2 regions of the Nonomuraea composti genome follow, and region 2 is predicted to be linked to the other one. Evidence: riboswitches for the same ligand, from Rfam matches in the RefSeq annotation. Region 2 holds a riboswitch; the other holds the start of a gene.
What was found. A riboswitch is a leader RNA that binds a small molecule or an ion and turns the genes downstream of it on or off. The one in region 2 is predicted to bind cobalamin.
Positions count from the first base shown of each region.

Region 1: another riboswitch for cobalamin. It lies ahead of HCN51_RS05755 (ribonucleoside-diphosphate reductase subunit alpha); the one in region 2 lies ahead of cobN (cobaltochelatase subunit CobN).

Region 1 covers NZ_JAATEP010000003.1:76,075-79,476, forward strand. Annotated here, with positions in the region: gene HCN51_RS05750 (ribonucleotide-diphosphate reductase subunit beta) at 1-127, opposite strand, end outside; gene HCN51_RS05755 (ribonucleoside-diphosphate reductase subunit alpha) at 143-2,305, opposite strand; cobalamin riboswitch at 2,414-2,609, opposite strand; gene HCN51_RS05760 (Bug family tripartite tricarboxylate transporter substrate binding protein) at 2,614-3,402, opposite strand, start outside.
Region 2 covers NZ_JAATEP010000030.1:60,847-64,248, forward strand. Annotated here, with positions in the region: gene cobN (cobaltochelatase subunit CobN) at 1-1,258, opposite strand, end outside; cobalamin riboswitch at 1,297-1,487, opposite strand; gene HCN51_RS58340 (hypothetical protein) at 1,508-2,968, shown strand; gene HCN51_RS34860 (precorrin-8X methylmutase) at 3,273-3,402, shown strand, end outside.

The sequences.
Region 1 (3,402 bases), on a different contig from region 2:
CGAGGTCGTTGTGCAGGTCCACCTCCTCGACGGTCCACGTGTTGCGGATCGCGGCGCGGTAGCGCTCGTAGAAGTCCGGGTAACGCATGGGCCGGAGGGTGAGGTCCATTCCGGGGTCGAGCAGCATGGGGGTGAAACTCCTTTACTGGCAGGCTTCGCAGGTCTCGGGGTTCTCCAGGGAGCAGGCCAGGGTCTCCGCCTCGGAAAGGGTCGACACCGTGGTCTGCGCGATGCGGGTGGCGGGGCGGGAGCGCAGGTAGTAGGTGGTCTTCAGGCCCTGCTTCCAGGCGTAGGCGTACATCGAGGAGAGCTTGCCGATGGTCGGGCTGGCCATGAAGAGGTTGAGCGACTGCGACTGGTCGATGTACGGCTGGCGCGCGGCGGCCAGGTCGATGAGCGCCTTCTGCGGCAGCTCCCAGGCGGTGCGGTAGAGCAGCTTGAGGTCGTCGGGGACGCCGGGGAGGTGTTGCACCGAGCCGTCGGCGCGCTTGAGGTCGTCGCGCAGCTGCTGCGTCCACAGGCCGCGGGCCTGGAGGTCGGCCACCAGGTAGCGGTTGACCTGGAGGAACTCGCCCGACAGGGTCTCGCGCTTGAACACGTTGGACACCTGCGGCTCGATGCACTCGTAGCAGCCGGCGATGGAGGCGATCGTGGCCGTCGGCGCGATGGCGATCATGAGGGAGTTGCGCAGGCCGGTACGGGCGATCTTCTCCCGCAGCGCGTCCCACCGTCCGGTCGTGCCCGCGCCGTAGTGGTCGGGGTGCAGGACGCCCGCCGCCGCGCGGGTCTCGTCGTACGACGGGTGCCGGCCGCGCTCGGCGGCGAGGTCGGCCGAGGTGTCGTACGCCGCCAGCGCGATCTCCTCGGAGATCCTGGTGGACAGCTCCAGCGCCCGCGGCGAGTCGAACGGCAGCCGCAGCGTGAAGAACACGTCGGCCAGCCCCATCAGCCCGAGCCCGATGGGCCGCCAGCGCCGGTTGGCCGCCTCGGCCTCGGGCGTCGGGTAGAAGCCGAGGTCGATGGTGCGGTCGAGGAAGCGGACGGCGGTACGGACGGTGCCGCGCAGCCGCGCCCAATCGACGTCGCCGTCGGCCAGGTGGGCGGCCAGGTTGATCGAGCCGAGGTTGCAGACCGCGGTCTCGGCGTCGCTGGTGACCTCCAGGATCTCGGTGCAGAGGTTCGACAGGTGGATGACGTTGCCGGGGCGGGCGGTCTGGTTGGAGGTGCGGTTGGCGGCGTCCTTGAACGTCATCCAGCCGTTGCCGGTCTGGGCGAGCGTGCGCATCATCCGGCCGTAGAGGGTGCGGGCCGGGATCTGCCTGACATGTCGCCCGGCGGCCTCGTAAGCGCGATATCTCGCGTCGAACTCCGCCCCGTACAGGTCGGTGAGGTCGGGCGTCTCCTTCGGGTCGAACAGCGACCACATCTCGTCGGCCTCGACCCGGCGCATGAACTCGTCGGGCACCCAGTTGGCCAGGTTCAGGTTGTGGGTGCGGCGGGCGTCCTCGCCGGTGTTGTCCCGCAGCTCCAAGAACTCCTCGATGTCGGCGTGCCAGGTCTCCAGGTAGACGCAGGCCGCGCCCTTGCGCCGGCCGCCCTGGTTGACCGCCGCCACGGAGGAGTCCAGCGTGCGCAGCCAGGGCACGATGCCGTTGGAGTGGCCGTTCGTGCCCCTGATCAGGGAGCCGCGCGAGCGGACCCGGGTCCAGGAGATGCCGATGCCGCCGGCGTACTTGGACAGGCGGGCCACCTGCCCGTACCGGTCGTAGATCCCCTCCAGCTCGTCGCGCGGCGAGTCGAGCAGGAAGCAGGACGACAGCTGCGGGCGGCGCGCGCCCGCGTTGAACAGGGTGGGCGAGCTGGGCAGGTACGCCAGCGACGACATGAGCCCGTACAGCTCGGCCGCCTCGGCGACGCTCTCCGACAGTCCGCAGGCCACGCGGAGGAAGAAGTGCTGCGGCCGCTCCAGCACCTTGCGCGTCTCGGGGTGGCGCAGCAGGTAGCGGTCGTAGACGGTGCGCAGCCCGAAGTACTCGAACCGGCCGTCGGCCTCCTCGCTGATCAGCGCGTCCAGCTCGGCGGCGTGGGCGGCGACGAACTCGGCCAGCCCGTCCTGGATCAGCCCGGCCGCGTGGGTGGCCGCCACCGACTCGGAGAACGAGCGCACGCCGTGCCCGGCGGCCTCGTCGGCGATCTCCTCGGCCAGCAACCGGGCGGCGACCCGCGAGTTGGCCGGGTCGGCGATCACCCGCGCGGCCGCCTCCTCGATGGCCAGGCGGCGGTCAACCTCGACGATCTGCGTCACGTTCGCTCCTCATCCCCGTGAGGGCATGCGAGAGCACGGCAGCACCCGTCGTCGTGCCGCGTCGCGCTCCGGCCCACCCTCGAGACCCTGAACACTTCATGCCGGGCGCATCCCGGCATACCGCTGGCAGGTCTTCGGGCTCGCGGGCACGCTCGATGGCACCTACTGGCCGTCGCTTCCCGGATCTCTCCAGTGCGTGTGACGGCGGTCGTTCCCGCTCACCGCTGCGGGGCAGCCCCGGAATCGCACCGGGTTCCCTCTTGCTCCGCCTCCTGCGAGGCGAACCAGCGACGAGCAGGATCCTACATCTAGTGGCCGTTCCCGCAACTACCCCAGCATGTTGTGGCTTTCGTGCTGTCGAGCAAACCAAGATCACGCAGTACGGCCCGGGTGCGGGCGATCTCGGTGCCGAGCCAGCGGGCGAAGTCGTCGCCCGACAGCGGGATCGGCAGCCAGCCGGCGGCCAGGCAGGCCGCCTCCCACGCGCCCGACCGGAGGACCTTCTCGCACATGCGGACGGCCGATTCGCGGCTCTCGTCCGGCATGTCCTCGGGGCCGAACGCGGCCGTCCAGTCGGCGAAGTCCACCCGCACGCCGCACTCCAGCAGCGTCGGCACGTCGAGGTCGGGCACGCGCTGGGCCGAGGAGATCGCCAGCGCCCTGACCCGGCCGCGGCCGATGGCGGCGCGCCAGCCGGCCAGCGGGCCCGCCGCCGCGACGACCTTGCCCGCCAGCAGCGCCGAGGCGACCTCGGCCAGGCTCGGGTAGCCGGTGTAGTCGACGCGCCTGCCGTCGGCGCCGATCGCCCGGGCGACCAGGCCGAACAGCAGGTGGTCCGGCTCGCCCTGCGGGCCGCCCGCCAGCAGCGTACGGCCGGGGTCGGCGAGGAGTCGGGCGCCGAAGTCGTCGAAGTCCTGGACGGGCGAGCGGGCGGGCACGACCACGACCTCGACCTGGCCGCTCAGCCTGGCGAGGGGGGTGGCGGTGTCGAGCAGGCTCTGGCCGTTGTTCAGCTCGGCGGCGGCCAGCGCGGGCAGCCCGCTCACCGTGACGGCGAAACCGTCGCCGGCCCCCTGGCCGTGGCCCGCCCCCGAGCC
Region 2 (3,402 bases):
CGGCGGAGATCCGTACCGGATTGCCCGCCAGATGTTCCTCGGTCAGCCAGTCCGGGTCCTGGCCGCCGGCGGCGATGAGGGCGTGGATGAGCGCGTCTCCGTCCTGCTCGGCGACGCCGGGGAAGCCGTCGCCCAGGTCGTAGCCGGCCTCGGCGAGCCTGGCCAGCAGCCGTACGGTGCTGGCGGGGGTGTCGAGGCCGACGGCGTTGCCGACGCGGGAGTGCTTGGTCGGGTACGCCGACAGCATGACGACCAGGCGCCGCCCGGCGGGCGGGACGTGGCGCAGCAGCCCGTGCCGCACCGCGATGCCGGCCACCCGGGCGGCCCGCTCGGGGTCGGCCTCGTAGACGGTCAGCCCGTCCTCGTCGATCTCCTTGAACGAGAACGGCACCGTGATGATCCGCCCGTCGAACTCGGGGATCGCCACCTGCGAGGCGGCGTCCAGCGGCGACAGGCCGTCGTCGTTCTCCTCCCACGCCTGCCTGCCGGTGGTCAGGCAGAGCCCTTGCAGGATCGGCACGTCGAGCGCGGCCAGCGCGCCGACGTCCCACGCCTCGTCGTCGCCGCCCGCGCCCGCGGTGGCGGGGCGCGTGCCGCCCGCCGCCAGCACCGTCACGACGAGCGCGTCGGTGGCGCGCAGGGCGTCGAGCAGGTCGGGCCCGGCGGTGCGCAGGGACGAGCAGAAGATCGGCCTGGCCTGGCCGCCCGCGTCCTCGACGGCGTCGCACAACGCCGCCACGAACGCGGTGTTGCCGGCCAGGTGGTGCGCCCGGTAGTAGAGCACCCCGATCACCGGTCCGGTGTGCGACCTGGCCGTCCGTTCCAGCCTCCCCCAGGACGGGGTCGGCGCGGGCGGCGCGAACCCGCGCCCGGTCAGCAGCACCGTGTCGGACAGGAACGCGTGCAGCTCGCCCAGGTTCGCGGGCCCGCCATGCGCCAGGTACGCGTGCGCCTCCGCGCACACGCCGCCGCTCACCGTGGACAGCTCCATCAGCTCCGCGTCCGGCGCCTGCTCCCCGCCCAGCACCACCACCGGCCGGGGGCCGGCCAGCAGCGCGTCGAGGCCCTCCGCCCAGGCGCGCCGGCCGCCGAGCAGCCGCACGACGACCAGATCCACACCCTCCAGCAGCGCCGGCAGGTCGTCGGGGGTGAGCCTCGCGGGGTTGCCCAGCCGGTAGGGGGCGGCGCTCGCGCGGGCGCTCAGCAGGTCGGTGTCCGATGTCGAGAGCAGCAGGACGGTACGGCTGTCGCCAGGCACGGCGCATTCCTCCCTCGGGGTCCTCGCCCCGGTCGCGGGTGACGCGACGGCAGGAGTCTCCTGGCTCCCGGATCCGCGCTCACCCCGGCCTTCCCACCCGTCGCCGGGCAGTGGCCTGCGGTGGGGCTCGCTCCCCGGTCACAGTGGCGGGACCGCGCCGGTTTCACACCGGCTTCCTCCCTTGCCGTCGCCTACGAGGAGACTACGGCAAGACCGGCCTCCACCAGAACTGGCGTTACCATCCTCTTCGTGTCCATAGCCGACTTTTCCGGACGGACCCGTCCTGACGCCTGTCCGGGCGCGCTACAGGTACACGAGGCCGCCGACGGCCCGCTGGCCCGAGTCCGCCTGCCCGGCGGGGCCGCGTCCCGCGCCCAGCTCCACACGCTCGCCGACTGCGCCGAGAAGTTCGGCTCGGGCGTCCTCGAGCTCACCTCACGAGCGAACGTCCAGGTCCGCGGCCTCCACTCCCCCGCCGCCTTCGCCGACCGCCTCGCGGCGGCGGGCCTGCTCCCATCCCCGGCACACGAACGCGTCCGCAACATCATCGCCTCCCCCCTCAGCGGCCGGAGCACCGGCGGATCACTGGACACCACCTCCCTGGTCCACGCCCTCGACCAGGCCCTGTGCTCCCACCCTCGGCTGGCGGGGCTGCCTGGGCGGTTCCTGTTCGCGGTGGACGACGGCACGGGGGACGTGGCGGGGCTCGGGGCGGACGTGACGTACGCGGCAAGCCCTGCTGCCGACACGCCGCGCGCCACGCGCTCCGATGAAGCGCCGACCACCCCGCCTGGCGGCAACACACCCTCCAGCGCCGCACTCCCGGACGCACGCTCGGGCGAGGCGCACACGGACGCACGCATGGGAACGGCGCACACGAGCGGACGCTCCAGCGGGGCGCACGCGGACGGACGCTCCGGCGACGCGCATATGGGCGGATGCTCCAGCGGCGGGCACGCCAGCGAGGGGCGGTTGCTGCTGGCGGGCTGTGACACGGGGCTGACCTGCGGACCTGAGGCCGCCGTGCCGTTGATGATCGCCGCCGCGGAGGCGTTCCTCGACGAACGCCCCGACGGCGCCCCGCTCGCCTGGCGCGTCCAGGAGCTGGAGAACGGCCCGGCCCGCATCACCACCCGCCTGACCACCAACCCAGACGTTCGCGCACTGACGAGCGCGCCACTCACCGGACCAACGATCCAGTGCCCGACCAGCGATCCGGCCACCGGATCGGTGATCCAGGCAGCGACCAACGACCCAGCCCACGGGCTGCGAAGGGCTGGGCGGGTGGTGCAGCGGGATGGGCGGGTGGCGTTGGAGGCGCTGGTGCCGCTCGGGAGGCTGACGCCCGCTCAACTCCGGGTTCTCGCCGGCAGCGGCCCCGCCGTGCGGTTCACTCCGTGGCGGACCGCCGTGTTGCTCGACCTCTCCCCCGCCGAGGCGGACCGTGCGGAGCGGGCGCTCGCGGACACGGGGCTCGTCACCGACCCGGCCTCTCCCTGGGCGGGAGTCACCGCGTGCACCGGCCGTCCCGGCTGCGGGAAGGCGCTGGCGGACGTGCAGGCGGACGCGCGGCGCTGGGTGGAGGGCCTGGACCGCGCCCCCGAGACGCCCGTCCACTGGGCCGGTTGCGAACGGCGCTGCGGCCTGCCACGCGGCCAGGTCGTCGAGGTGATCGCCACCGGCGACGGCTACCGCCGGCAGCCCCAGTGACGCCCGCCGCCGACGGTCGGCTCCCGTCATTCCGCACGATATCGGCGAGCGTCCCAGCCAACGACCAGCGCCACCTGCACGACCAGGCGGCTGCGCTACCAGCACGACCAGCCGACCTGCACGACCAACCGCCCTGCACGACCAGCCGCACAACCTGCGCGACCTACCGACCCGCGCGGCCAGCGCGGCCGTCGGCGGTCGAGCGCGAGCACGAGCGGCGGTGCCGAAGGCGGGCGTCGCCATCGCCCGGCGGCGGCTCCAAGCGAGGCGACCGTGATGACACAGCCACCGGAAAAGAGCACCCGTGACCGACTACATCCGTGACGGCGCCGAGATCTACCGGCGTTCGTTCGCGACCATCCGCGCCGAGACCGACCTCACCGGCCTGCCGCCCGAGGTGGCTCAGGTGGCGGTGCGGATGATTCACGCCTGCG